DNA from 3 places in the Synechococcus sp. PCC 6312 genome. Region 2 is predicted to be linked to each of the others. Evidence: riboswitches for the same ligand, from Rfam matches in the RefSeq annotation. Region 2 holds a riboswitch; each other region holds the start of a gene.
What was found. Region 2 has a riboswitch for cobalamin ahead of cobG (precorrin-3B synthase). Riboswitches for the same ligand answer to the same signal wherever they lie in the genome.
Positions count from the first base shown of each region.

Region 1: linked by a shared signal. The riboswitch ahead of SYN6312_RS00655 (energy-coupling factor ABC transporter permease) and the one ahead of cobG (precorrin-3B synthase) in region 2 are both predicted to bind cobalamin.
Region 3: linked by a shared signal. The riboswitch ahead of SYN6312_RS13355 (hypothetical protein) and the one ahead of cobG (precorrin-3B synthase) in region 2 are both predicted to bind cobalamin.

Region 1 is NC_019680.1:143,656-153,321, reverse strand. Features, by position in the region: gene psbP (photosystem II reaction center PsbP) at 1-372, opposite strand, end outside; gene SYN6312_RS00685 (universal stress protein) at 486-989, opposite strand; gene thiO (glycine oxidase ThiO) at 1,328-2,464, opposite strand; gene SYN6312_RS00675 (ASCH domain-containing protein) at 2,552-3,016, opposite strand; gene cobW (cobalamin biosynthesis protein CobW) at 3,182-4,210, opposite strand; gene SYN6312_RS00665 (energy-coupling factor ABC transporter substrate-binding protein) at 4,339-4,668, opposite strand; gene SYN6312_RS00660 (hypothetical protein) at 4,710-4,955, opposite strand; gene SYN6312_RS00655 (energy-coupling factor ABC transporter permease) at 4,961-5,725, opposite strand; cobalamin riboswitch at 5,756-5,909, opposite strand; tRNA gene SYN6312_RS00650 (tRNA-Arg) at 6,040-6,112, shown strand; gene SYN6312_RS18070 (ATP-binding protein) at 6,286-8,598, opposite strand; gene SYN6312_RS00640 (bifunctional diguanylate cyclase/phosphodiesterase) at 8,598-9,666, opposite strand, start outside.
Region 2 is NC_019680.1:2,179,299-2,188,964, forward strand. Features, by position in the region: gene SYN6312_RS10660 (hypothetical protein) at 1-140, shown strand, start outside; gene SYN6312_RS10665 (Asr1405/Asl0597 family protein) at 219-491, opposite strand; gene SYN6312_RS10670 (Dps family protein) at 930-1,460, shown strand; gene SYN6312_RS10675 ((2Fe-2S) ferredoxin domain-containing protein) at 1,457-2,041, opposite strand; cobalamin riboswitch at 2,135-2,283, shown strand; gene cobG (precorrin-3B synthase) at 2,328-3,731, shown strand; gene SYN6312_RS10685 (precorrin-8X methylmutase) at 3,728-4,357, shown strand; gene cobI (precorrin-2 C(20)-methyltransferase) at 4,354-5,121, shown strand; gene pxcA (proton extrusion protein PcxA) at 5,222-6,649, shown strand; gene SYN6312_RS10700 (YbhB/YbcL family Raf kinase inhibitor-like protein) at 6,734-7,198, shown strand; gene SYN6312_RS10705 (alpha-D-glucose phosphate-specific phosphoglucomutase) at 7,286-8,920, shown strand; gene SYN6312_RS10710 (rod shape-determining protein) at 9,054-9,666, shown strand, end outside.
Region 3 is NC_019680.1:2,733,480-2,743,145, forward strand. Features, by position in the region: gene SYN6312_RS13350 (Nramp family divalent metal transporter) at 1-713, opposite strand, end outside; partial or broken gene SYN6312_RS19070 (YnfA family protein) at 870-1,190, opposite strand; cobalamin riboswitch at 1,201-1,345, shown strand; gene SYN6312_RS19075 (CbtB domain-containing protein) at 1,301-1,555, shown strand; gene SYN6312_RS13355 (hypothetical protein) at 1,593-2,723, shown strand; gene SYN6312_RS18420 (hypothetical protein) at 2,889-3,125, opposite strand; gene SYN6312_RS13365 (helix-turn-helix transcriptional regulator) at 3,133-3,534, opposite strand; gene SYN6312_RS13370 (heavy metal translocating P-type ATPase) at 3,693-5,888, shown strand; gene SYN6312_RS13375 (heavy metal-responsive transcriptional regulator) at 6,002-6,421, opposite strand; gene SYN6312_RS13380 (MauE/DoxX family redox-associated membrane protein) at 6,508-7,305, shown strand; gene SYN6312_RS13385 (hypothetical protein) at 7,636-8,076, shown strand; gene rppA (two-component system response regulator RppA) at 8,156-8,848, shown strand; gene SYN6312_RS13395 (DUF305 domain-containing protein) at 8,964-9,551, shown strand; gene SYN6312_RS13400 (hypothetical protein) at 9,619-9,666, shown strand, end outside.

The DNA of each region.
Region 1 (9,666 bases), 1.7 Mb from region 2:
ATAGGTTTTGGGGCCAATTTCCGCAGCGGCGGCTGATAATAATTCCGCATTACGTCCAGATTCCTGAGGAGCAATTACATTTCGGAGCAGGCGTTGTCCCACTTCTTCCGGGCTACCCAAATCCGTCAAGGTCTTATTGCTACTGGTTTGGCTGACTACGACACTAACATTTTCAGAGGTTTGAATGATGTCATGGAACACAACATCGGCGTTTCCAGAAACGTCCACTTGCACCCAACCCGTGGGATAGAGAAACTCATAGCCATCAATACTATCCACATAGGCCTGGAGGCCCGTAGCGGCATTGGCACCACAGCCACCCAGCATTAGGGCTACGACCAAAATGAAAACCGAAACAATCCGTTGCACCATAGAGCTGACCATGAGGGATAAACTGAGCATAAAACATTGAGGATCAGGGTTTCTAGCCAGAGATAAGTTATCCACTTCCCTAATCTGGATATGTGCTGATTTTGGCTGGTCGATTATTCAGCAGCTTTGGCTTTTGCACCTTGAATCGTCAAAACGGAACAATGGGCATGGTGCAGGACGTAGTTACTCACGCTACCCAAGAATAATTCACTCAATCCTTTTAGGCCCCGTCGCCCCAACACAATTAAGTCAGCGTCCCACTCGAAGGCCAAGTTACAAATCGCCTTACCCGGATCTCCAAGGGCCTGGGTAAATTCCGTTGGTACACCCGCAGCAGTGGCCATCTCCGTAAGGTTTTTTAGTAAATCCAGGCCCCGTTGTTCAAAGGCTTCCCACTGTTCGGTATAAACTTTCATCACTTCTTCATGGAGACCCACATAGACCCCAGTAGCTCCCGGTGCAGCAAAAATTGGATCTGGATAGGCTTCATTCATCGGGGACATGACATGGACAAGCATTAAGTTACTTTGATTGGCCTGGGCCATGGCAAGGGCTTCTTGAAAGGCCAGATCCCCCAAATCAGTTCCATCTACAGCCACGACAATTTTTTTAAACATGATGACTCTCAATCCTCGCAAATCACAACAGCAACTATTCCAGTTCTACTTTAATTATCTGGTGGCAAAGGCACAACTTACTTCATATCGTTATCAGATTTGATAGGTTTCGCAAAGACTGTTTACAAGATTGAGAATTAATAAGGTGGGTTGAGGGGCTTCAGTAGTTTATGAACAGGTTAACAACTTACAGCCAGTTTAAATCTGAATTACATTGCGCGATCCAAGCTGTTCTGGAGCGATAGAAATCGTGAGGTCAGTGGTCATCAAACTTTTCTGAACTAATTCTTGTCCGGCTGGGAGCAGTCATAGTCGTTCAGACTAATTTTTATCAGAAACTATGAAAAGCGTTGGTAGCTGAAGGGAGTTAGGGAAGGAACCGATTGCCCCTTGAGAACAGACTCACTGATGTGGTAGGCAGTAATGGGGGCAAGCAAGATACCGTTGCGATAATGTCCGGTAGCTAACCAAAGATTGTCCCAGGCCCCTTGACCTAAAACCGGCCATTCATCGGGGGTTAAGGGGCGAAATCCCCACCAAATTTCTTCAATCGTTAATTCCGCCAAGGCCGGGCAGACAGCAATCGCAGCGTTTAAGAGTTGTTGGACTCCTTGAGCCGTATTTCCAGGGGCAAAATCCACATCTTCACTGGTGGCTCCAATGACAATTCGCGCGGACTGGCGCGGGACTAAATAAACATCTGGGGCAAAGATGACCTGATTTAAGGGGCGAGGTTGATCAGGGGCGAGTTTAAGAGAGAGCATTTGCCCTTTCCGGGGAGTCACAGGAATCGGCACTAAACTCTGACTCCAGGCCCCACTGGCTAAGACATACTGCTCGGCCTGCCAAAGTCCGGTGTTGGTGACAATGCCATTAATTTTTTGATTCGTTGTTACAAACTCCGTGGCGGTTGTGTTGGTTTTGATTGCAATCCCCAATTCTCTCGCCGCCGTCAACAATACCTTTGCTAAAGCCCGATTATCCACCTGCCCATCCTTGGGATACCACCAGGCCCCCTTAACTTTGCGACTTAATCCTGGTTGTCGTTGTTCTAACGCCTCTCCCGTTAACCAGTGGGCGGCCAGATTTTTGGAGTCTGAGAGTTCCGGGGCTGGAGATGTTGGGGGGCTAACTTGGGGTTGGGGATAATTTTGATCGTCATAAACCGGAGTAAGAATTCCACAGGGCCAATAGCCGGCATCCAGGCCCGTCAGTTGGGCTAATTTACTAATCCAATCGGGATAAAGCGCGCGACTGGCTAAACATAAGTCCAACATTGGGCCGGGGGACAGTTGTTCGGCCTGGGGAGCTAACATTCCAGCGGCGGCATAGAGGGCGGCTTCTTCTAAATTACGGGTGAGGATGGTCGGTTTTGCCCCTTGGAGAGCGAGTTCTATTGCAATGGCTAGCCCCATTGTCCCACCGCCAACAATGAGAACATCAGTTGTATTTTGCTCAGAGAGCGAAAGAGTCATACCCATGGTCAGAAGTTAGGGATCCCCCTCTTAACATACTCTCAAGGTATCAGTGCTCCAGTTGAGTTTGGAGAAACACTCCCAGAATTATGAAAAAATAACTCTAAAACGCTCACACACCAAAGGCATTTCTGGAGTAGGCTGTTGACTAATTTCAGGTAAAACTCGAGAAAAATAAGTCCAGTGTTCCCGCCGCCAACTAGACAGAGTACAATCTCCTTCACCCTCATCCGCTGCAAATTGTGCATCAACCTGATTAAATGGACAAAGCTTGACTTCGGTGGTTTCAATTACGCACAAAGGGTTATTTGCCCCATCTATAACAATGCGCTTGAGACCAACTTTAGGAATTTCCTCTGCGGCTGCTTCCCATTCCCAAAGAGCCGAGCAGGTGGCGGTTTTGTTCCCTTTAAGAACTAACTGCCCTAATTCATTGGCTAAATCAGGATAATCGCCAAATTGCACTGCCCCAGCATAATCACTGGTAGATAAAACAGTCGGATTTGACTCTAGGTAAGCTTGCCAAAATTGATCTAACGCCTGCTGATTCATTAGAGTTGATACGGGATAATAAAGTTAAATTAGTTTCAAGCAACTGGTTCTTGCCTCAAGCAAAGTTACTAGCAAAAGGTTTAGCTCCACAGAACTCATCCAACAACAAGGCAGTAAAAAACAGCATACAAAACCATTCAAGGTCATCCTGATCAGCCACGTGTTTCAAGAAATTAAATGCATCATTAACCGCTCGGGATCTAAATTTCGCCCAATAAATACCAAGCGGGTTTGGCGAGGTTCTTCGGGTTGCCAGAGTCGATCATAGAAATAATCCAGGCGTTGGCCCACTCCCTGCATGACGAGACGCATTGGTTTTTCCGGAACCGCAACAAATCCCTTAATCCGATAAATTTCTTCAGTTTGGAGTAAGGCCTCAAGACGTTGGCGGAGGATATCCGGTTGAAATTCCTGGTCTTGGATAATGTGAGCCGAGTTGATGTCTTCGTCATGATCATGATCTTCCTCTAGGTCGTGGTGGCTAGGGCGAGCATCCAGATCATCTTCCACGGCGGCATTAAAGCCAAGGACTAGCTCTAAACTCACTTGGGCCTGGTGGGTGGATAATATTTTGACGCGAGGAGACAATTCCTGTTTAAGTTCGACCATGACGCGCGCCTGGGTATTCGCATCGACTTGATCGGTTTTATTGAGAATCACCAAATCTGAGCAGGCCAGTTGATCTTCAAAAAGTTCTCCCAGGGGCGTGTCGTGGTCTAAGCTCTCATCGGCCTGGCGTTGGGCAGCAATGGCGGCTAAATCTGGGGCAAATTGACCCGCAGCTACGGCAAAACAATCCACAACGGTGACAACACCATCCACAGTCGCCCCCTGACGAATTTCTGGCCAACGAAAGGCAGTTACCAGGGGTTTGGGCAAGGCCAGGCCAGAGGTTTCAATCAAAATATGATCGAGTTGATCCCGTCGCTTTAAGAGTTGCAGCATTGTTGGTAAAAATTCTTCCTGAACCGTGCAACACAAGCAGCCATTGGTTAACTCCCAAATTTTGCTGTCTTCACAGGTTTCCGGCGTGCAGGCGCGTAACAAGTCTCCATCAATGCCAATTTCCCCGAATTCATTCACCAAGACTGCAATTCGCCGCCCTTGATTGTTTTGGAGGAGATGGCGAATTAGGGTTGTTTTACCACTGCCTAAAAAGCCGGTGATGATCGTAACAGGAATTTTACTAGCCATATCACGTTTCCCATTGAGAATTAAACAAGGATAGGTTAAAAAGCGTTTTTCTAGGAAGATTTCTCAGGTTCTTATGGCTCAGAACAGCCTACATAACGCTCTAGTTTGAGATTGTTAGATTGATAAATTCAATTCGGATTTCGATTTTTCATCGGGGATGGGGAGGCATCGGTTCTAGCTTCCTGACGGCCACGATACCAACCCATGACATAGCCAATCATTCCGGCTCCGAAAGCGGCCTGGGCAGCAAATAACAGAGATTCAACACTACTGGCAGGTTTAAAAATTGGCTGTGTCCAGGGTTTGTAGTTGGGGTGAAGGGCGGTAATCGCATCCTGGGCCTGGTTATCTGCACCGGAAAATTCAGCTTCTCGAAGCATGGCTAAGGGAACAGCAATCAGGATTAAGACTCCAGCAGTTAAGCCAAGATTGAGGCGCAATGAACGGGATTTAAGCATCGAGAGAAACAACCTCAGCGGTGAATGGATAGAAATTAGGATCAAGTCCAATCATTGGCGGCCTCAATAATTGCAGCTTCCATATCTTCATGAGAGACTTCAGCTATCCCAGGCCAGTGAAGGATTCCAGACAGCGGTTCAACTTCAACATTGAGTGGAAAGAGTTTGACTTGTCCCTGATCATTAATAACAAACTTAATTCTGCTGCCACTGACGAGTTTCAAGTAATCACGAATTTCTGGCGCGAGGGTGACTTGTTCGGTTTCGGTCTCGGTTGTAATGTGCATAAGCTTTAGGTTTCTTTTAGGGCTGCGGGTAAATGTTTTAATAATTTGAGTTCTTCCGGTGAGTAGGCCTGGAGCCAATTCCAGACTAAAACAGTGAGTAATCCTTCACTCAAGGCCAAGGGGACTTGGGTAATCATAAAAATGCCACCGAACTTCAGAAATGAGGCTAAAACCCCGCCCACTGGGGCCGGAAATGCCAGGGCTAATTGCAAAGACGTGACTCCATAGGTTGCCAGATCTGCCAGGGCTGCGGCTAAGAAAATCGCCACTTTCTGCTTATGGGTTGTTTTGAGAATCAGCCAATAAACTCCATAGGCAACCAATGGGCCGATCACAGCCATCGAAACCGCATTGGCTCCTAAAGTCGTTAAGCCACCATGGGCTAAAAGGAGGGCCTGGAACAATAAAACCAGCGCGCCCAAAACACTCATCACCCAAGGGCCAAATAAAATTGTCCCCAGGCCCGTCCCAGTTGGATGAGAGCTACTGCCTGTGACCGAGGGAAGTTTTAGGGCTGACAAGACAAAAGTAAACGCCCCAGCCAAAGCCAAAAGGAGCTTTAATTCCGGCTGTTCCTTAACAATACGGTTGAGAGATCGGAAGCCTAACCAAAAACAAGGTAGAAAAACAATCCACCAAAAAACTGCCCACCTGAGAGGTAAGAAGCCTTCCATAATGTGCATGGCATAGGCAGGAGCGGGAGAGGCGATAACAAGATAAAAACTTAGCCCAGCTATCATCCCCAGGCTTAACCAGCGGGAAATATTCATGTTTGCCTGTACCTCGCAGACGCAACGTTAATTGGAGTTCATCACATCGGCGGGCATTCTGACTGAGAGAACCTAGGTTAGAAATTCTCATCACAGTTGCGGGACAGCGGTAGATTCGGCACTACTCTTTCCCCCTTGCGTCTGATGGCTGCTCCCCATCAAAACCGATTCCATCACCATATCACCTGGTCGGATTTCCTGAGTAATTCAGTTTTGTTAACCCAGCCATCCCCACCTTAATGACCTGATAGGATTGAATTAATCCAGCCGGTCATTGGCCTGGGCTTAAGTTACCGTTTTTACCTAACACTTGTGTACCCGTAGCTCAGCGGATAGAGCACTCGCCTTCTAAGCGATCGGTCGTTGGTTCGATCCCAACCGGGTACGTTTACGTAGTCCCAACCGGGTAGGTTCACGTCATATTGGGTATGTAATTTAGAAACCTATAGCTTCTCATTCCCCCGATACAATGCTTCCTCAACAATAGTGGGGCCTCTTACCATACCAAGGCAGTTCCTAGCCACCCAAAATCTCCCCCTTAGGCCATCAGTCAATCCTGTTTAGCTAGCTTTAGATAAAACCGCCAAATGATTGGGGAGCCACACCCGAAACCGAGTCCCCTGATCTAAAACACTTGCCACCTGAATTGAGCCGCCATGCAAATCCACGCAGGTTTTAACAATACTCAACCCCAGGCCGGTGCCGTGAATATTGCCAACATTACTAGCCCGTTGAAATGTCCGAAACAGTTTGGGTAAATCTTCCGCCGGAACGCCAATCCCCTGATCAATCACTTGGACTTCAACCCCGGCGTTGACAATGGCAACCTTCACCTCGACAGGATGCATCGGTAACGAGTATTTGACGGCATTGGATAGTAAATTGGTAAAAATATATTTAATCAGTTTGGCATCCATGAAGACTGGCTGATCCACATTGTCAAAACTAACGTTAATCTGGTGATGGCGGCCAATCCCCGCTTGAATCGAATCAACAATATCTTTCATCACAAATTCTAAATTCATGGCATCGGGCTGGAACTGCAACTTACCTGATTCAACCCGACCAATCAGTAAGACATCATCCAGCATTTGTTCTAAGCGGTAGATGGAGGAGTAGATGCGTTCAAAATGTTTTTTTTGCCGTTCTGGGTTCGTTTTTCCATCAAAAGATCCCAATAGTTCAGTTGAGGAAAAGATACTCGTGAGGGGAGTTCTAAACTCATGGGAGACCATCGAAATAAAGCTAGTTTTTAAGCCATTAATCTCTTGCTCGCGGCTCAGGGTTTGGGCCAGTTGTTCTTCTTGGCGGCGTTGCTCAGAAATATCCCGAAACACCATGACTACCCCTTCCACTAAACCACTGGAGCCAATAATTGGGGCACAGCTATCATCAACATCAATTTTTTCTCCATCTCGCCGGACTAAGGACACCGCACTATGTAGGGATTGATTCACCTGAGACTTAATAGCCGCAGTGGCGGGGGAGGGATAGGGTGCTTGGGTTTCGGTGTTGATCAGGTTCAGAATGGTTGAAAATTTCTGTCCCACCGCCTCTTGGTGGGGCCAATTGGTTAACACCTCCGCCACCGGATTCATCAGGATAATCGTTTCATCGGCATCAGTCATCAACACGGCATCCCCAATGCTGGCCAAGGTAACTTCTAAAAATTCTTCCTGTTGGTTTGCTTTAGATTCTCGGTGATAACGGCGGCGGATTTCGCGATAAATCCAGATCAGAATCACAATCAGAATTAATAGGGTAATCCCCAAGTTTGCCCAGGTTATGGTTGAGCTTAACTCATCATTCTCCTTAAAAGCCTTTCGTCGCTGTTGGAGTAAGACTAATTCTCGGTCTCTAACTCTCCTTAGCGTTTGGACTAAATTTGGAATTAACGGGTTGGACTCCGTCGTGATATAGGCTCGTCTAACGATATCAACATTTTGACGATCAATATCATCAATCAGTTGATTAAGAATTTTAATTTTTTCATTCATTAATAATTCTAACTTTCTTAATTCCATCTGTTGATTGGGGTTATCTTCTGTTAGAATCTTTAATTGAGCTAAATGCTGATAAATATCTTTGATCTGAGTATCATAGTTATTTAGGTTAGTAGTGCGATTATTAAGGATGGTATAGTTCCGCACGGCTAACTGGGCTTCACGCAACGATAATTCCAACTCGTTGATGTGGGCTAGTATCTCCTGAGTATGAATGACCGATGTTGAGAGTTTTTGAGCGTGAGCAGTCATCCAAAGAGTGGGGAGGACGGAGGCAATTCTCAGGGCAATCACCAGGCCAAACCCCAGGCCTAATTTCCAAAAGAATCGATCTTGGCGATGATGACTAATCCGCTCCAGAGCCTCCAGGTTAATACTCTCGATCACCCGCCGTTTTTGAATTTCAATCACCACTTGCCGGGCCAATTCGGTCATGGTTTGGACTTGGCTGGATGTTAGCTCGCGGGGCAGAAAATCAATAATACACAGCACCCCCAGGCCATAGCCATCCGGGGTAATCAGGGGCATTCCGGCATAAAACCGCACCAATTGCTCATTCAAATAGGCCGGCTTGTTGATAAATACAGGGTCTTGGAGCGTATCGGGAATCATCAACATTTGCTGCTGTTGTAGGGCAACATTACAGTAAGAAGTTTCGCGGGGGGCTTCAGTTAAGCCACAGCCAACTTTGGCCTTAAACCATTCTCGCTCCTGATCCATTAACCCAAACAGAGCCACAGGAACCTGACAGACTTCTTTCAGGGTTAAAACAATCTGATCAAAGGCATAGTCGGGAACCGTGTCTAAGAGGCGACAACTTTTGAGGATTTCCAGTCGTTTCTGCTCGTAAGCATCCGTTTGGACACGCATTAGCCCGCCTCATCCGCAAATACTGGCAATAGCTGGGAAAGCTCTGGTGCGTCTGAGGCTGACCAGTCCAGCCAGAATTGATAAAACTGTGGTTCTGGCACCGGCCGACTAAACAAATAGCCTTGGAGTTGATCACAGCCTAGACTCTGTAAAAATCTGACCTCAGCAACGGTTTCAACTCCTTCCGCGACCACCTGCAAATTCAGTTCGTGGCACAGTTGAATCACCGACTTAACAATGCTGGCGTTCCTGGGATTCGTCTCTAAGTCTCGAACGAAACACTGATCAATTTTGACCACATCCACTGGCAACACTTGCAAATACTCTAGGGAGGAGTATCCAGTCCCAAAATCATCAATGGCGATGGTGATCCCCAAAGTTTTCAGGGAGGTTAAGATTTCACAGGCCCGGGGCACATTGGCAATTAAGCAGGATTCTGTCACTTCTAATTCGAGGAAATTGGGGGAAAGGAGAAGTTCATGGGTGGCGAGTAACTGGGCTATAGTTTGATCCAGGTTGGCCTGGCGAAATTGGAGGGGCGACAGATTCACGGCAATCTTCAGCGGCGGCAGACTCAGCTTATGCCATTGTTTTTGATCCAGGCAGACCTGTTCTAGAACCTTTAAGCCAATCGGAACCATTAAGCCCGTTGCTTCAGCGATAGGAATAAATTTTGCCGGTGGTAAGAGGCCTTTCTGCGGATGTTGACAGCGCACTAAGGCTTCTGCCCCGACTATCGCCCCCGTGTTGGCATCAATTTTTGGTTGATAAAAGACCCGAAACCAAGAGTCCTCTAAGGCCTGGAGCAACTCATCTTCCATCATCAATTGCTCGAGGTTTTCTTCTCGATGATGAGACGAATAAAATTCGTAAGTCACGTCCTCGGAAGCCAGACTCGCGGCAAGATCCGCTTTTTCCACCAGTCCCTCTAAGCGAATATCATCTTCTGGGAAGCAACTAATCCCCATCTGTACCGATAAGCGGGTGCGAAATGTGCCGATTCGGATCGGTTGAGCCATCACCTCTTGAATTAATTCAACAAAGCTTTGAATTTCCCCCCGAGTCTTA
Region 2 (9,666 bases):
GTGGAAAAGAGGGCGATAAGGATAAACAACCCTTACTGGGTGAGATTCGCTACCGGAATGCTGTCTTAGATTTAGGCTCCTTTTATCTCTACAATGCGGGTTCGGAATTGCCCCCACGCACTTGCAATCCCCTCACCTAGGCCGAAATATTGAGAAGGAGTTCTTGCTAGGGTTTTAAGGAGACTAAATCCCTCTAGGCTAAGTTTTACAGACTTGCCCTAAGACTCAACGGTCGAAAGCTGCCAGCACTGCCCCAACCAAGCGGCTTGCTCTTGGCGAGAGGTGGTCAGTTGGCGAATGACACTCCAGATTTGAATGGCTACGGCTGGGGAAGAAATTTCTACCTGGAGGGGTTGATAGGGAGTACACCAACAGCGAATCCCCAAACCAGACAGCCGATGGTAGATGGGCCAGCGATGATCCCAGCGCACCGCAATAGTATGCCGAGCTGTTTCGGAGAAATCATGATGGGCGTGGGAATGGGACTGCATGGGGAGAGGAAATCCTCCAAAGGTAAATTTAAAAAAATAAATCAATACTTGAAAATGCCAGTCTTTCGCAAAAAAGATAGATCGGAGTAGGCTTTCCCAGGCCAGCAGTCACTTATTGCTAAGGTGTGAGGCTAGGGTCGGTAGTGTCATTACCTGGGTATCGGCAAAGTTATTGATATTATATAGCAATAAAGACAGGAAGCAAGTCTAGAAAGTTTCTTAGTTACCCGGCCTGGGCCAAAATATCTTGGCGACAATCAGCGACTAACCTGGGTCGAGTATGTTATCAATAAAGTAAGCTTATTGCGATTGGCAAGGGTTCTCCGCTGGATTATCAATTTGGCAACTTGGATATCCTGTGCCCATAACCCACCTCTGGTTCCTTGCCCAGCGTAGTGAGATTCGACTAACCTCTAACTTTAAATTTGAGAGACTGCCATGACAACTACGACTCAACCTCGTCAGGATTTTGGGGTCATTGCTGAAAATGTTGTTCTACTGGATCTGGCCTCTACCACGCCAGTCTGTGAAGGCATGAATCGGCTTTTGGCTAGTTTCCAGGCCTTGTATCTGCAATATCAAAAGCATCATTTTGTTGTTGAGGGAGCCGAATTCTATCAGTTGCATGAATTTTTCCAAGATTGCTACGAAGCTGTCCAGGGCCATGTCCATGATTTGGGTGAGCGGCTCAATGGCCTGGGGGGAATTCCGGCGGCTAACTTTATTCAATTAGGAGAGTTATGCTGCTTTACTCCAGAACCCAGTGGTGCCTTTAGCAGCCGGGAGATGATCAACCATGATCTATGGGCAGAGCAATCCCTTCTCCAAATTCTGCGTCAACAAGCTGCCCAGGCCGAAACCTTGGGTGATCGGGCCACTGCCTATTTGTACGATCAGATTTTGCTCAAGACGGAAGAGCGGGCCTACCATTTGGCCCATTTCTTGGCTGCAGACAGTCTGAAAGCCTAGGATTGCTGGTGCATTGTGCAGGCGGCGAGTAATTGGGGAACTTGGCTGGGGGTGACGTGGGTAAAACGACTTTTGCTCGGCATCACCACTAGGGCTGGCCCCCGTTTACATTCCCCAATACACCCAACTGCTTTGAGGGTAATTTGTCCTTCCAGGCCTTGGGCGGCAATTTCTTGGGTTAACTCGTCCCAGATTACGGTGCCACCGCGGCGACAACAATTAGATTTTTGACAAATTAAGATTTTTCCAAGTTGACTCACGCCCTTCTCCCTGGAGACCGCTGCCTCTGGAGAGAGGATTTTTTCTGGGGGGGAGGCAACAATTTGGCAATCGTGGGCTTTATAGCGAAATTGATTGTTTTCCGGTTTATATTCCCGTTCCCCGGAGACTTGGATAATGGCTTCCAGGCCTGGGGGCTGCTGGAGGGATTTACGAGCTAGTTTGGTCAGCTTAATGCGATAGATTTCCTCATTATGTTTGAGATATATCGCCTTAGGATAGGAGCCCTTTTCTTGATCAAACGCTGTAATCACGCCTGTGAGGGAGAATCTTTGGATGCGGGGAAACTTGGGGGTCATCATGATTATTAATAATCATTCTTAGTAAGCCTAGGCTAGCACATTTGTTGTTGGAGATTTTACCCTGCGCCCGCTTCTCAGGGAGCTTCAGCCTGGAGAATCAAGCCATGTTAGGATGAGGGGATGCTCGATTGGGAAAGCCCGGTGAAAGTCCGGTACTGTGCCGCAACTGTAAAGTCCAAATAACTTGAGACAGCAGGTTATTGGAGTAAGTCAGAATGCCAATCGAGAATAGAACATTCATTTTCATTTAGCCCTCTCTGCGGTTCACGGAGATTAGGTGTCAGATTTGCCCCCATTCACAAACTCTTTATCCCCTGTCTGCCCAGGCCTGTTTTATGGCGTAACGGCGGCTGATGGCTTACTGCTACGGATCCGCATTCCTGGGGGGCAACTGAGGCGTGAACAGGGACGGGGCCTGGTGGCCTTGGCTGAGCACCTGGGAGTGGAAACCTTACAGATTACGAATCGGGCCAATATCCAACTGCGCGGACTCAAGGAGATTCCCAGGCCTGAGGTCTTAGAACGATTACAGGCACTGGGCTTAGCCGCCCAAAATCCGGCTGTAGATGTCTTACGCAATGTCATGGTTAGCCCTTTGGCAGGGTGTGATCCGGCCGAGTTAGTTAATTTTGCCCCTTGGCTACGGGAGTTAGAATTTTTTTGGGCAAATCACCCCGGCCTGGCCCAATTACCCGCCAAGTTTTCCATTGGCCTGGATGGAGGCGGGCTGTGCAGCATTGGTCAGCGTTCTGCAACTGTGGCCGAGCATCGCTATAACGAAATCCAGTTAACCGCCCTAGCCGTTGATCCAGAAATAGCCCCAGGCCTGGAGACCGGGATTTATTTACATTTAATGTTTGGGATTGAGAAAAAATTGATTCCCACAGGTGTGCTAGTCTCTCCTGAGCAAGGCTTGCCGTTAATTAAGTCCCTGATTTGGGCTTACCTTGACTATTGCCAGGCCCCAGATCGTCCCCCCAAAGTCCGTTTACGAGAGATTATGGCTGATTGGGGCTTAGAAACATTCTTAAACCAGGCCCGCCGTTACTTAGACTTTCCCCTCACTCGCCACCCCAAAATTCCCTCCCTTCCCACCCACCCTGGTCAACAACACCTTGGGATTCACCCCCAGGCCGAGCCGGAACAGGTGTATATCGGGATTGGCTTACCCCAAGGGCAACTGACCAAAGATCAATTACGGGGCCTGGTGGGCTTGGCCTCAGAGTTTGGTTCTGGGGATTTGCGCCTCACCCCTTGGCACTCAGTTCTAATCGTTAATACTCCCTCTCTTCAGATTCCAGCCGTGATTGAGCAATTAAGCCAGTTCAATTTATCCCCTTTTCCAGAAAATCCCCAAGGTATTGTCGCCTGTGCTGGCAAACCTGGCTGTGCTGCGGCCCAAACCCCAACTCAAGCGGATGCCCAGGTTCTAGGGGGCTATTTAGAGTCCTTATCCTTAACTACCCCTGTGAATATTCACCTCACCGCCTGCCCTAAGGCCTGCGCCCAACCCAGTCCGGCAGAGATCACCCTTTTGGGCATTGGGCCAGATATTTATCGCCTCTATCTCGGAGATCTTCGGGATGACCAGGCCCCAGTCATGGCCCAACAACCGCTTGCGGAACTCTTGCCCCTGATTGCCGCCACGTTAGGACCAAAATCTGGGCCCGCCCACTCTAGCAGATTATGACCTACGACTATATCCGTGATGGCAGTGAAATTTATCGCCAATCCTTTGCCACAATTCGAGCCGAAGCCAATTTAGCTGGCCTGGATCAGGATTTAGCGACAGTGGTGGTGCGGTTAATCCATGCCTGTGGAATGCCCGATATTGTCAAAGATTTACAGGCATCAGCGGGGGCCGTCAAAACTGGGCGCAAGGCTCTTCAGGAGGGGGCCGTCATTCTCTGTGATGCCCAAATGGTGGCCGGGGGGGTGACGCGCCAACGACTGCCTGCGGATAATTTGGTCTTGTGTACGTTAAATGCCCCGGCAGTCCCAGGCCTGGCGGTGAACATTGGCAATACCCGTTCCGCGGCGGCGATTGAGTTATGGCGACCCCATTTAGCCGGAGCAGTGGTGGCCATTGGGAATGCTCCAACGGCTTTGTTTTATCTATTGGAATTACTGGATCAGGGCCTACCCCCACCTGCCCTAATTTTGGGGTTTCCAGTCGGATTTGTGGGGGCGGCGGAATCTAAACAGGCCTTGGCCACCCATCCCCAGCAAATTCCCTTTATAACGGTGCATGGCCGACGAGGGGGAAGTGCAATGGCCGCCGCCGCAATTAATGCCTTGGCCCAGGAGCAGGAATGATGTGTGCAACAGAAACCAAACTCGGTAAGCTCTATGGTTTGGGCATTGGGCCTGGGGATCCGGAGTTACTCACCCTCAAGGCTCATCGAATCCTCACGACGGTTCCAGTGATTGCCTACCCCTGCATGGAAAATGGCAAAGTTTTGGCCCGGGCCATCGTGGCGGACTATATTCAAGCCAACCAGATTGAAATTCCGATACCGTTACCTTTCAGTGTGGAGCGGTCTTCCCAACCCTATTACGACTCAGCCGCGGCTAAAATTGCCTCTTATCTCCAGGCCGGGCAGGATGTGGCGGTACTCTGTGAAGGGGAACCCATGCTCTATGGCAGTTTTATGTATCTGTTTCAGCGTTTAGCGGGGCAGTTTCCCACAGAAGTTGTACCGGGCATTTCCTCAACCTTGGCCTGTGCCGATATGTTGGGTGTGCCCTTGACGTTTCGCAATGATGTGTTAACCATGATTCCGGCCACCCTAAACATTGCTGATTTACGGGTCAAACTTAGGGGGGTTGATGCGGCGATTATTCTCAAACTGGGGCGGCATTTTGCCAAGGTTTATCATGTTCTAGAGGAATTGGGATTGTTAGAACGGGCCCACTACATTGAATATGCAACCCAACCCACTCAGCAAATTCGGCAGATGAGGGAAATTACGCCAGAAACAGTCCCCTACTGGTCTTTAATTGTTATTCCTAGCCGGGGCCTGGCTCAAAACCCATCATCGTTTTCTAGCCTACCTGATGATCTAGCCCTCAAGCGGTAACGACACACCAAAACAGATCACCATTACTCGTCAGCGTGGGTGTACAGTTGGGATTTGCTACGATTCTAGTACCGTCTTGGTTGAGGGGCTAACTCTCCCGATGTTTCAAAAAATTAGGCAGCTTATTAAGGATTCTGAACATTGGTATCTTTCTACCCCAGAACGGGCCCTCAATGCTTCCTACACTGCTGCCCTCAAAATCAGAGCCATTGAAAATGAGCACTTTGGCGGTCGTCCCATTAGTCGCTTTGCCCTCAGCGATGGGTCAGAAGGAAACTATTTTCAAGCCGAGTTACAAAAACTTCTCAAAACAGTACGGATGCGTCTGACAGAATTTAAGGCCACCCATCGGATATTAGAAATTGATGATGCCTCTACCCCAGCCGTCACACTCCCAGCTAATCTCAGTAATCATCAATCGGTTGGCAACCAAGACAGTGAAGCCGCCGCTACCTATACCATTACCGCCGAGGTCATTAATCCCGGTGAATTGACAATTCCTGCCAAGCTCCGGTTTATTGATGCCACCCTCAACCGCTATAAACGCCTCCATCATTCAGAGCTAGTTGCCCTGGGTAATCCGTCCTTAAGTCATCAAAACCTAGAGCAGAACGGGAACGGAAAGAAAACCAGAAAGCCCACCTCTGCCAGGACAGATCCCGCCAACCTAGAACTGGGATCTTTTTATGAGTCGGGCTACAGTAATGAGGATTTAACCGATGACTCAAAGCTGGATAGTGGTTTTATTCCCCGTTCAATTTTACGAACAGCAGATCGTTTTCGCCGGGAACTCGATCCAGGGGATAACAATGAAGAAGAAATTGTGCGGGACTTTCGGACATCCAAAGCTCGAACAAGGATTGCAATTCGCTTTGTCTTACTTTTAATTATTATTCCTTTACTGACTCAACAGCTTTCAAAAATACTTGTGATTGGGCCAATTGTGAACCACTTTAAGGCAGTGGGAAAAATTGAAATGATCATTAATACCCAAATTCAGGAACGGGTCTTAAATGAATTAGATCAGTTTGAAAATAAAATCCGCTTTCAAAGTCTGATTAGTCAGGTTCCTGTGCCGCCAGCCGAACTCCAAGAGCAGTTACGGGAAAAAGCAATCGAACTTTCTACGGAATATCAAAAGGAACTCATCGAACCTCTGAAAAATATTCTTTCCGATAGCTTGGGAGTTTCGGCGTTTACGTTACTGCTGCTCTTGAATCGGCCTCAAATTGCCATTCTGAAAACCTTTATGGATGAAGTGGTTTATGGATTAAGTGACAGCGCCAAGGCCTTTATTATCATTCTGTTTACGGATGTATTCGTTGGTTTCCACTCACCCCACGGCTGGACTGTCATTGTTAACAATACCCTGGAGCACTTTGGCTTGCCTCAAAACGAGGACTTCATTGATATGTTTATTGCCACGTTCCCAGTGATGTTGGATACGGTTTTTAAGTATTGGATTTTCCGCTATCTGAATCAGATTTCACCTTCAGCCGTGGCAACTTATAAGAATATGAATGAGTAAGTTAATAGCTTTTAAAAATACCTGGATAAGGATAAAAATTGCTGCCAACATAATTAAAATCAAATTCATTGTATCAACCTAGCCATGAACCTTGAATCTTCAGTATTTACTCCCAATAGTTACATCCCCGCCCGCTACACCTGTGATGGAGGCAACCATTCACCCCCATTAATTTGGAAAAATACTCCGGTTGACACAAAGAGCTTTGTAGTTGTTACGGATGATCCTGATGCCCAGGCCGTAATTGGTAAAACGTTTGATCATTGGGTGATTTATGATTTGCCGAAGGATATAACGAGTTTATCCGAAAGCTTACCCCCTAAGGCAGTTCTCCCTGATGGAGGTCATCACGGCCTAACAACGCGTAATCAGTTGGGCTATTTTGGGCCTTGTCCACCGCCAGGAGTCTGCCATAGATATTTTTTTCAGTTATTTGCTGTGGATACCGTATTGGAATTGAGGCCAGGGAAAACAAAAGCCGAAGTGCTTGCGGCAATGACAGGTCATATTTTAGCTAAGGCTGAGTTAATTGGTCTTTATCGCCGTTAATTTGACCTTAATAATCATGGATACTCTCGCTTAAGCGGCTTTGGTCAAAGACTTGTAAACTTGTCTCTAGTCTTTATCCAGAATGCTATGACGATTCAGGTTGTTGCGACTCATCCTTTCTCAGATCAAAAACCAGGTACATCTGGCCTGCGTAAAAAAGTTACTGTCTTTCAAACGCCGCACTACCTTGAAAACTTTATCCAGGCCACTTTTGATACTCTCGAAAGCTGTCAGGGACAAATTCTGGTTGTGGGTGGAGACGGACGATATTTTAACCAGCCAGCGATTCAAATTATTCTGAAAATGGCAGCGGCTAACGGCTTTGCACGGGTTAAGGTGGGGCAAAATGGGATTCTCTCGACTCCGGCAACCTCCTGCATTATTCGCAAATATCGCACCCTTGGCGGCATTATTCTCTCAGCTAGTCACAATCCAGCGGGGCCTGGGGGAGATTTTGGGGTTAAGTTCAATACCAGTAATGGTGGCCCGGCTCCGGAAAAAGTGACCAAGGCAATTTACGAGCGCACCCAGGCCATTGAAACCTACAAAATCCTTGCGGCGGGGGATGTCGATTTAGGACGCTTAGGAGAAACCACCCTCGGAACCATGGTTGTGGAGGTCATTGATTCCGTGACTGACTATGCCCAACTTTTGGAAACGTTGTTTGATTTTGACCGGATTCAGCAGTTCATGGCCAGCGGCTCATTTCGGTTTATTTTTGATGCCATGCACGCCGTCACAGGCCCCTATGGCCGCAGAATTTTTGAAGAGCGTTTAGGTGCGCCCGCCGGAACAGTTCAGGCCGGGTTTCCCTTGGAAGACTTTGGTGGCGGCCATCCTGATCCGAATTTGGTCTATGCCCATGACTTGGTGGCGCAACTGTTCACAGAACATGGGCCGGACTTTGGGGCCGCCTCCGATGGGGATGGGGATCGAAATATGATTCTGGGTCGGAACTTCTTTGTCACCCCCAGCGATAGCCTAGCCATCCTAGCGGCCAATGCCACCCTAGTTCCTGGATACCGACAGGGTTTAGCTGGAATTGCTCGCTCCATGCCCACCAGTCAAGCTCCTGACCGCGTAGCCCAACAATTGGGAATTCCGGCCTTTGAAACCCCCACAGGCTGGAAATTTTTTGGTAATCTCCTCGACTCTGGCCAGGCCACCCTCTGTGGAGAAGAAAGTTTTGGCACGGGATCCAACCATGTTCGGGAAAAAGACGGTCTCTGGGCGGTGTTGTTTTGGTTGAATATCCTCGCGGTAAGGCAAGAGTCCGTGGCCGAGATTGTCACCCAACATTGGCAAACCTATGGCCGTAACTTTTATTCCCGTCATGATTACGAAGGGGTAGCCAGTGATCGGGCGAATGAATTGATGTCTCAACTCCAGGCCAAACTGCCGACCTTAACGGGGAAAACGCTGGGAGCCGGCCGGGTTGCCTATGCCGATGACTTTAGTTATAAAGACCCTGTGGATCAGACGGTCAGTGCCAACCAGGGGATTCGGATTGGCTTTGAAGATGGGAGTCGGATTGTTTTTCGGCTTTCGGGGACAGGGACAGAAGGGGCCACGCTGCGGGTTTATTTAGAGCGCTATGAACCCAATCCCCAACACCATGGCCTGGATGCCCAAATTGCGTTGCAAGATTTAATTGGCCTGGCAGACTCCCTCGCCCAAATCAAACTGCTGACCAGCCGAGACAAACCCACTGTTATTACTTAAGACGCAAGACTTTCGTGGAGAACTTTTTAATTGCAAAGTTACCCCAAACATACTAAAATCCGTCACATTGTTGTGTAAACCACTTTGTTACAATTCAGCGATTCATTCATTACCAAGACAGGGGTAAAAAACTGTGGGAGTGTTTAACAGACTTTCGCGAGATATTGGCATAGATTTAGGAACTGCGAATACCTTGGTTTATGTCTCCGGGCGGGGTGTGGTCTTAGAAGAACCCTCTGTTGTTGCCATTGATCAAATTACCCAACAACCCTTAGCCGTGGGCACAGAAGCCAAACGGATGTTGGGGCGAACTCCCGGAAATGTTGTCGCAGTGCGCCCCTTGCGGGATGGGGTGATTGCTGACTTTGAACGGGCCGAGATCATGCTCAAATACTTTATGCGGCAGGTTCATGGTGGAAAAAATCTCTTTGCGCCGCGGGTCGTGGTCGGGATTCCCAGTGGTGTGACCGGGGTTGAACGCCGTGCCATTGAAGATGCCGCCAGGGGAGCTGGAGCCCGGGAAGTCTATTTAATTGACGAACCTGTTGCCGCCGCCTTCGGGGCTGGATTACCCGTTGAAGAACCCACTGGTAACATGATCGTGGACATTGGCGGGGGAACGACCGAAGTAGCAGTGCTGAGTATGCAGGGCACAGTCCTAAGTGAATCGGTGCGGATTGCTGGGGATGAATTATCAGATTCCATTACTCAATACATGAAGAAAGTCCACAACATGATTGTTGGTG
Region 3 (9,666 bases), 550 kb from region 2:
CAGGAGCGAGTCTGAACGATCGATGAATGAAGATACAGGTTGTGCGGCATCACTGTTGCACCCAAAATTCCAATCGCAATGTAAAGCATCCCTGGGTTTCGCAAAATTTCCGGATTCGGCAAGTAGCCCTGTAAAATTCCGCCCACATCAGGACGAGAGAATAAAATTTCTGCGCCAAAACACACGCCAACGATTGCCACCAGCATAATGATGAGCACTTCTACATAGCGAAAGCCTTTGCCTTGAAGGAATAGCAACGCTAGCACATCCAGTGCAGTGAGGCACACGCCCCACAGTAACGGAATGCCAAACAGCAGTTGCAGGGCGATCGCACTTCCCAATAACTCAGCTAAATCACAGGCAGCAATGGCAATCTCACACAACACCCACAGCATGAAGCTGACACGCGGACTGAAGTAGTCTCGACAAGCCTGGGCTAAATCTTTTCCAGTGGCAACACCTAACCGCACACACAGCGATTGCAGCAAAATTGCCATTAGGTTTGAGAGCAGAATCACGCTCAACAAGGTGTAGCCAAAGCGTGAGCCGCCTGCAATGTCGGTAGCCCAGTTACCAGGATCCATATACCCGACAGAAACAAGGTAGCCCGGTCCCGCAAATGCCAACATCTTGCGCCAAAAGCCTTTAGCAGCAGGAATCGAGATACTGCGGTGAACCTCGGGCAAACTAGGGGGACGATCGGAGAGTGCCATTGTTATAGTCTTTTCATAATCCTTTCATTATTAACCGTATTACCTTCTACGCTCAGAAAGCCTTTAGGAAAGTTCATGCTTCCAGGGAGCGATTCAATGAGAACAGAGTCTGAGAAGGACGGCTTCTCAAGCTTGAATCAGGATTAACGAATGGAATTAAGTTCTGGGGGCGTACATGATGACCAAGACACCAACTAAAGCAATTGCGGCTCCAAGCCAGTCCATACGATCAGGCATCATGTTGTCCACTTTCCATCCCCAGATGATAGAGAGAATAATGAAAATTCCACCATAGGCAACGTAGGCTCATCTAAAGTTGGCAGGTTGAAGCGTTGCCACAAATCCATAGGCAGTGAGTAAAAGTGCCCCAACCAATGCCAACCAGCCGCTTTTGCCTTCCCGTACCCACAGCCAAACCAGGTATCCGCCCCCGATTTCACACAAGCCTGCCATGACAAAATAAAGCAGCGATCGCAAAAGTGGTGTATTCTCAACTTGTTGTGTCGGTTCTACCGGGGAGCAGCCGTTAGACGCAAGGGGGAAAGAGCAGTGCAAATCTGTCGCTGTCCCGCAACTGTGAGGAGAGAATGACGCTCCAAGCCAGGATGCCCGCCGATATCCTAGTCCGTGAGTCAATCTATCTGCGAGGTACAGATATGGTCAGTTCAACTTCTCTTTGGCAGCGCACTCAGCAAGTTACGCTTTCAGTTCCAGTTCAGGCGGCTTTGTTGACTAGCCTATGTGCGCTTATTATTTGGACACTGTATTTCAGCACTTACCCACCCGTGCATGATGCCCTGCACAGCACTCGACACAACACCGCAGCGGTTGCTTGCCATTAGGGTCATTACAGCGTCATCCAGATTTAGCAGGCTAATCATGAAAAACTTAAAGTATGTTGGTCTGGCTCTCTCAGCTAGCCTGATTTGTGTCGTCCTCTGGTTTCATCCCCTTCCTTCCCATGCCGCTCAGCCCAGTGTTCAGTTCCAAACTGAGCCGCCTTTGAGTCAAGCCGTTCCCGATGGAACCCCGATTCGGGTTGCATTACAAGCCGTTGATGCGATCGGACAGCCCTTGTCCAACGCACAGTTTCAATTGCAACTGTTAACCCCTGCAAAAACGCCCTGGTTTACCTCTGATTTTCCGATCGTAGAGGGAACTCAACTGCTTGAACTGAGTGCAAAAGCTCCGAGCGGCAAACTAGAGTTTGAGCAAGTGATGCCAATTCGGGGGAATTATGCTTTGAAAGTTCAAGTGGCTCCTCTTGTCACAGGTGCGTTTGAGCCATTCGAGCAGTCATTGCAGCTTTCAGTGCCCGAAAGATTTGTAAAGTATAGAAATGCTACTATTTTGATTGGCATTTTGATCTTTGCTGGAGTCGGGAGTGGCTTAATCATCGGAGGAAGGCAGATAGTTCAAGCTGGTGAAATTGCGCCTCAACCCGTAAGGTTATTGCTCAGTGCTGCTACCGTTGTTGCAATTGCGGTTCTCTTGTTTGTCAATATCAGTGCAGAATTTATGTCTGCTCATGATCATGGAGAGACCCAAGCCGCAATGAGTCCATCGGTGCAACGTTCGCAGGATCTGGAAATTCGTTTATCAGGGGATCAGCAAGCCATGGTTGGGCAGCTCTCAAGCCAAACTATTCAGGTTGTTAACACAACAACTGGAAATCCTGAAGCAAATGTTATTGTCAACGCAAAAGCAATTGCCCTTGAGGACAATAAACAGATATTTGGTTATCAGGGTGAAACTGACGCTCAAGGCAAAATAACTTGGAATGAGCAGTTTTTTGATGGTGCACCTCATCAGGTTGTTGCGGAGATTGTATCAGCCAGCAGCGCAATGCTACCGGTCAGCCACGAAGTGGAAGTAGAAGGAATTGCGCCTCCGCTCTCTACTCGGTTGATTTCACTTGTCTACTACACTGGAATTTTTGTTCTAAGTTTGTTAGCTGGCATTTGGTTTCATCGATGTTCTTCTCGATCCGTTAGCTTGTTTAGTCGCTAAAGTTGAACGCTGAATAATGTTCTTTAAGTTTCGCCGTTCCAATCTCTTGCTGTTCGTCATGCTCAACGTTGGGATGATTAAAATAGTGATAATGAATTAGCAGAGATGACCGTATCAAAACTAGCATCATCGAAGGGTAGGGCAGTGACAGAAGCAAGTTAAAAATCAACATTGGAATAAGACTGAAATATCCACACTGACTATCTGTTGACTTGGATTTTCCCCTAAGATTAACCGTTCAAACTCTCCAGTTCCACACGCGACATCTAGCACTTTGTCTGTTGGAGAGAGCCTTGACCAACTTCTGAGAAATTCCAGCGTGCCAGAGACATAACTGCTCCAGCGTTGGTCATACACAGTTGCTAGTTGGTTGTATTGCTTACGAACTTGAGCTTCAGTCATGTTTTCGTTACTCCGTTTCATTCAGATGCGCTGCTACCTCTCGATACAGGTTGACCACATGGAGATCGGCAAGGCTGTAATGAACATTGCGTCCTTCTTTGCGATATTTCACCAAACGCTGCGATCTCAAAACACGAAGCTGATGAGACACTGCAGATTCACTCATCTTCAGCGCGGTAGCTAAGTCACAAACGCATAACTCCTGAGTTGCCAACACTGAAAGTAAGCGTAATCGAGTGGGGTCGGCTAAGGTGCCAAAAAATTCTGCCATTTGCTGTGCCCGATCCAACGGCAGCATGTCTGGCTGCACTTGCCGAATCTGATCCAGATGGACTGGGCAATGCTGCTCACATTGCGGCACTTCTGCATTATCGGGAGCAAACTCTACATCCTGAGTGGGTTTGGTCATGAAGTTGATCTTTGGATGAGCTAGTAATGCTTTCAGCCTCATTATAGAGGTGAAACTGAGAATCATTTTATATATGAATAATCATTCATATATTTGCCGAAATTGATCTACAATTTGGAAAACCCTCCGGTTGCGGGCAATTACTGTAGGCAATGACTATGACTCAAACGCCATCGCTCAAAACTCAGCAGATGCAGGTCGACGGCATGGACTGTATAGGCTGCAAGATGAAAATAGAAGGGAGCCTGGAACGGCTGGGAGGGGTAACAGAGGCAGCGGTGACGGTGGCAACCGGGCGATTAGTTGTAACCTACGACCCAGAACAGGTCAACGAAGCCGCAATTCAAGACCGGATCAAATCTCTGGGCTACACCCTTAAAACAACCGCAAGACTTCAGCACAATCCTGGTGCAGATCACTCTCACGCTGAAGGACACTCTCACGAAGAGCCGGATACAGATGATGGGCACGAGCATGGTCACAATCACCGCTCTGGTGAATTTAAGCTGAAGCAAGAACTGCCACCCGTCCTGATTGCGATTGCCCTGTTTGCTATTGCCATTATTTTTAAGCAGCCCTTACACAACACACCCTACAACTCTGCTGAATTTGCAGTGATTATTCCTGCCTACCTGTTGAGTGGCTGGAACGTGCTCAAAACGGCGGGACGTAATATTCTGCGAGGGCAGGTTTTTGACGAAAACTTTTTAATGACAATCGCCACCTTGGGCGCACTAGCGATTCATCAGCTACCCGAAGCTGTTGCCGTGATGCTATTCTTTCGGGTTGGAGAGCTATTTCAGGAATACTCGGTGGGGCGATCACGTCGTTCCATCAGAGCTTTACTGGAAGTGCGTCCCGATACTGCGAATCTAAAACTGAATGGCATAGTTCGACAGGTTTCGCCAGAAAGGGTGAAGGTTGGAGACCTGGTTCTAGTGAAGCCCGGTGAAAAAATACCGCTGGATGGGGAGATTTTAGAAGGAAGATCGCAGGTGGATACCTCAGCCCTGACTGGAGAGTCTGTTCCGCGCACGGTAAAACCAGGAGACTCGATCCTTGGGGGTATGATTAACCAATCCGGTATGCTGACTATTCGAGTGACTAAGCTGTTTGGTGAATCCTCAATTGCGAAAATTCTCGATTTAGTTGAAAATGCATCTAACAAAAAGGCATCTACTGAGAAATTTATTACTAAATTTGCCCGTTACTACACCCCGATAGTTGTATTTCTCTCATTAGTTGTTGCTCTGTTGCCACCGTTATTTATTCCTGGTGCAGATCGTTCTGATTGGGTTTATCGTGCTCTAGTATTGTTGGTTATCTCTTGTCCCTGTGGATTGGTCATTAGCATTCCGCTAGGCTATTTTGGTGGGATTGGAGGAGCGGCCACGCGAGGAATTTTAGTCAAGGGTTCTATCTTTTTGGATTCCCTTACAGAGGTTAAAACTGTTGTGTTTGATAAGACTGGAACCTTAACGAAAGGTACGTTCAATGTTACTCGGATCGTTACTAAGAATGGTTTTTCTGAAGCTGAATTGCTAAGACTAGCCGCAAATGCAGAATCTCATTCTAACCACCCAGTCGGGTTGTCGATTCGGGAGACTTACGCCCAACCGATCGCGGACTCTAAAGTGACGAACTATGAAGAGATCGCAGGCCATGGAATTCGCGCCATTGTGGAAAATCATGTGGTGATTGCTGGTAACGATCGCCTCCTACATCGAGAAAATATCAAACATGATACCTGTAATGTGGCAGGTACGGTGGTTCATTTAGCTGTTGATGGATGTTACGCCGGATATATTCTGATTGCTGATGAGGTCAAAGCTGATGCAGCTCAAGCCATCAGAGACTTAAGGCGTATGGGAGTTGAAAAGATCGTGATGTTGACGGGAGATAACCAGGTGGTTGCCCAATCCGTTGCCCATCAACTTGGTTTAGATGCATTTGTTGCTGAACTACTACCGGAAGGAAAAGTCTATGAAATCGAGAAATTGCTAGATCAAGCTGGGAAAAAGAAACTTGCGTTTGTGGGAGATGGCATCAATGACGCGCCTGTAATTGCCAGAGCTGACATTGGCATAGCAATGGGAGGACTGGGGTCGGATGCTGCCATTGAGACAGCCGATGTGGTGTTAATGACAGATGATCCTTCAAAGGTGGCAGAGGCTATCAAAGTTGCCCAGAAGACCCGCCAAATTGTTGTGCAGAATATTGTGATAGCGCTAATGATTAAAGCAATCTTTATTGGATTAGGCAGCATTGGATTAGCAACGCTTTGGGAAGCTGTGTTCGCGGATGTTGGTGTGGCAGTATTCGCTATTTTCAATGCCTCGCGAGTTTTGAAATAGAGTAAAGCTTTGATTTAATTTATCTGCCCAAACAAGTCAACCTTTATTCATTCGGGTAAATAAACCTTCCCTGATGTTGTCCTGACTCACTGCCATAGCTCCATTATTCCTATTTAGGGAGTAACTGTGTCAATCAGCGGACAAATTTCAGCGTCAGTCAGTTTGGGTGTGATGCTTTGCCACTGGGTTTGATAAGTCTCTAGTTCCTGCTTGAAGGTCTGCATTTGTGAAATTTGGGTGTTAAGTTGTTGGATTTTCTTGGCCAGTAAACTCTGCACCATCTCACAGGGTAATTCCCCCCGGTCTCGAACATTGAGAATTTGGCGAATTTCATCCAAGGCTAAACCTAGGGCCTGGGCTTTTTTGACAAAGAGAACTTGGGAAATAACCTCTGGAGAGTAGTACCGATAACCATTATCACCTCGTTTGGCCGGACCAATTAAACCCAGAGTTTCGTAGTAGCGCAGAGTTGGGATAGATACGCCCGATTGTTTGGCCACATCGCCAATTTTCAGAGGTGAACGACTCATCATCAAAAATATCCTAAAAAACACTTGACTCTCAAGTCTGCTTTAGACTTTAACATAAAACTATGTTGAATTCATTAGGAGTCAAGACGATGAACTTAGAGCGCAGACAAACCACAGTAAAAGTCTATCGGATGTCAATGCCTGACCATGAGTGTCCTTGGGGAGTAAAAGCGGTTGCATTACTCAATGACAACAACATTCCGTTTGAGGATATTCGCTTGTCAACTAAAGCCGAAGTAGAAGAGTTCAAGACCCTGCACCAGGTTAAAACCACGCCGCAAATCTTCTGGGATGGAACTCGCATTGGGGGTTATACGGATTTAGCGGCCTATTTAGAGGTGCAAGCCCAGGCCCCGGAGTATTCCTACACCCCTGTGATTGCCTTGTTTTCGACTGCAGGGCTAATGGCCGTAGCAACTTCCCTTGGGTTTACTGGGTTTATGGGGATTGCCCTGTCGATGCTGGCTTCCTTAAAGTTGATGGATATAGATGCGTTTGCCGAGAGTTTTGCCAAATACGACCTGATTACGAAACGCTGTAAACCCTATGGAAAAGTTTATCCGTTTATCGAGTTATTTATTGGCCTGGGGATTTTATCGGGCCTGGCTCCAATGGCGACAGGTGTGGGGGCTTTGGTGGTTGGGGTTAGTGGTGGAATTTCTGTGTTTAAGGCAGTTTTTATTGATAAGTTAGCCTTAAATTGTGCTTGTGTGGGTGGTAATTCTAAAGCACCTCTTGGCCTGGTCAGTTTTGCCGAAAATGCGATTATGGCTTTGATGGGAGTCATGTTGCTAGCTTCTCCTGGCGAGCCTGAATTAGTAAAGACCCCAACCTTAAATCAACTTCTGGGAACGGAAATGGCATTGATTCAAGAGTATTCTCGTTAGCATCCAATACTCTGATTTCATCTTAATTTCATGATCATTACTCAGAATTGGAATCAGGGCTATAGCAGTCCGTCTTCATTTGTGAGAGTAATTGATCATCACAGGCCTTAACAAGGAACAGCCCTTCGCTAAAACTAGAAACTTTCAGGGAGATATAATTCCGCCCTAATCTCACAATTTATTACTGTTTACTATATAACTTGATTCATGAAATTTCATCATCATTTCATAATGACACTCTAAGCTTATATCTAAGAGCCAGAATAGAAATTCTGTTCTTGTAATTGCTAACTTGCTCTAAAAGGATTAACCATGAATGTTTTCAGGTATATGATGATTGCTTTACTATCATTGGGTTTATTTCCTCAGCCTTCTTTTTCTAAGAATTTATTGCCGAATATTCAAGAGGCTTATGCCAATCCTAATAGTACAGGCACTGTCTTTTCTAATTATTATATTTTGATCAATATTGGTCACGGTAATATTGAAGCATTGTCAATGACAATTCCCAAAAAATTGGGTGTGATAAATGGCATTAGTGTTATTGATGAAGCTGGAAATAAGGTTGAGATGAGCTATACTATTGACAATTATCTAGTTCGACTAAGTTTTGATAAACCTGTTCATCAAGAAAACTTAAAAATTGTTTTAAAATCTGTAAAAGACTCAAATATCAATGCTCGTTCCTGGTTTTTTTATCTTTCCGCAAAGTTGCGCGGTGAGTCTGACTTTATTCCCTTTGGTACAGCTCGAATTAATACCTATGATTAGATGTCTTTGGTAAAATTTTCGAGAAATCTTCTGGTATTTTAACTGGAGGGTTTTTTAGCTTCCGTTTACTATATTGGTTATGCGAATACTTTTGGTCGAAGATGAATCAGATTTAGGGGCAGCAGTTCAAAAGGCTTTGACTCAAGCAAACTATATTGTGGATTGGGTTCAGGATGGCAACCAGGCCTGGGGCTTCTTAGGGAACCATTGGACTCATTACTCGCTTGGCATCTTTGATTGGTTATTACCAGGTCTAACAGGAATTGAACTCTGTCAACGGTTACGAGCTAACCAAAATCCTCTCCCCATCTTGATTCTGACTGCAAAGGATAAAATTAGTGACCGGGTAGCTGGCCTGGATGCAGGGGCGGATGATTATCTCGTTAAACCCTTTGGAATGGAGGAACTTTTAGCGCGTTTGCGGGCTTTACACCGTCGTTCTCCCCAGTTGCAAGCTAATACATTAACTGTTGGCAGCATTACCTTAGACTATGGCACAGCTAATTTAATCATTCAGAACACGGAAGCTGATTCGGTCAGGATTCCTCTGACGGCTAAAGAATTTCAACTGATCGAATATTTCATGAAACATCCCCAGCAAATTCTCAGCAGTGAAAAAATTAAAAATCAACTGTGGGCGATTGCTTCTGAGTCCACCAGTAATGTTGTTGCGGCCCAAGTTCGGATTCTGCGCCGTAAATTAGCAGACCATGGACTGACTAATCCGATTGAGACCGTCTATGGCCTGGGATATCGCTTTGATCCGGCATGAATCCAAAGGCTTATTACCCGTTCTTTGAATGCAAGATGACCCACTCTCAATTTCATCTTGATTTCATGATGTTTGGTCAGACTAGAAGTAGGAAAGTAAACAGGAGAGGACTTGTATGCGTCATCAACTATGGATTTATGGCTTGGCTGGGCTTATTCTTACGGGGTCTGCGGCGGCGGTAACAGTGGCGTATCAAAGTCAATCATCCAGTGTCGTCGCTCAACGTCCGATGCAAATGGGTTGGACTGATCAAGGATTTATCGAAATGATGATTCCGCATCACCAAGATGCCATTGATATGGCCGAGCTTGCCTTAAAAAAAGCTCAACACCCAGAACTCAAAACGCTGGCTCAGAGCATTATCCAGGATCAAGAGCGTGAAATTAACGAAATGAAGACCTGGTATCAACAGTGGTTTGGCCGGGCTGTTCCACCCCTATCCACTCAGGGCTTGATGGGAATGCACCAGGAACACGGGATGATGGCGATGGATTTGGCAGCCTTAGAAACTGCACAGAACTTTGATCGTGAATTTATTCGTCAGATGATTCCCCACCACCAAATGGCTGTGATGATGGCCAGCAACCTCAAAACCAACACTAATCGTCCGGAAATGGAAAAACTCGCTGACGATATTATTCGTTCTCAAAGCGCAGAGATTAAGCAAATGAAGCAATGGTATCAGGCCTGGTATAGCCATTAAAGATAATGGATTTCCCTCCCTCACTGGGGCTTAGGTAACCTGAAGAACTGTGTACACACCCGCCAAAATGCCCATTGATAGACGCAAATACCCAAAAAACTGGAAGTCCATTGCC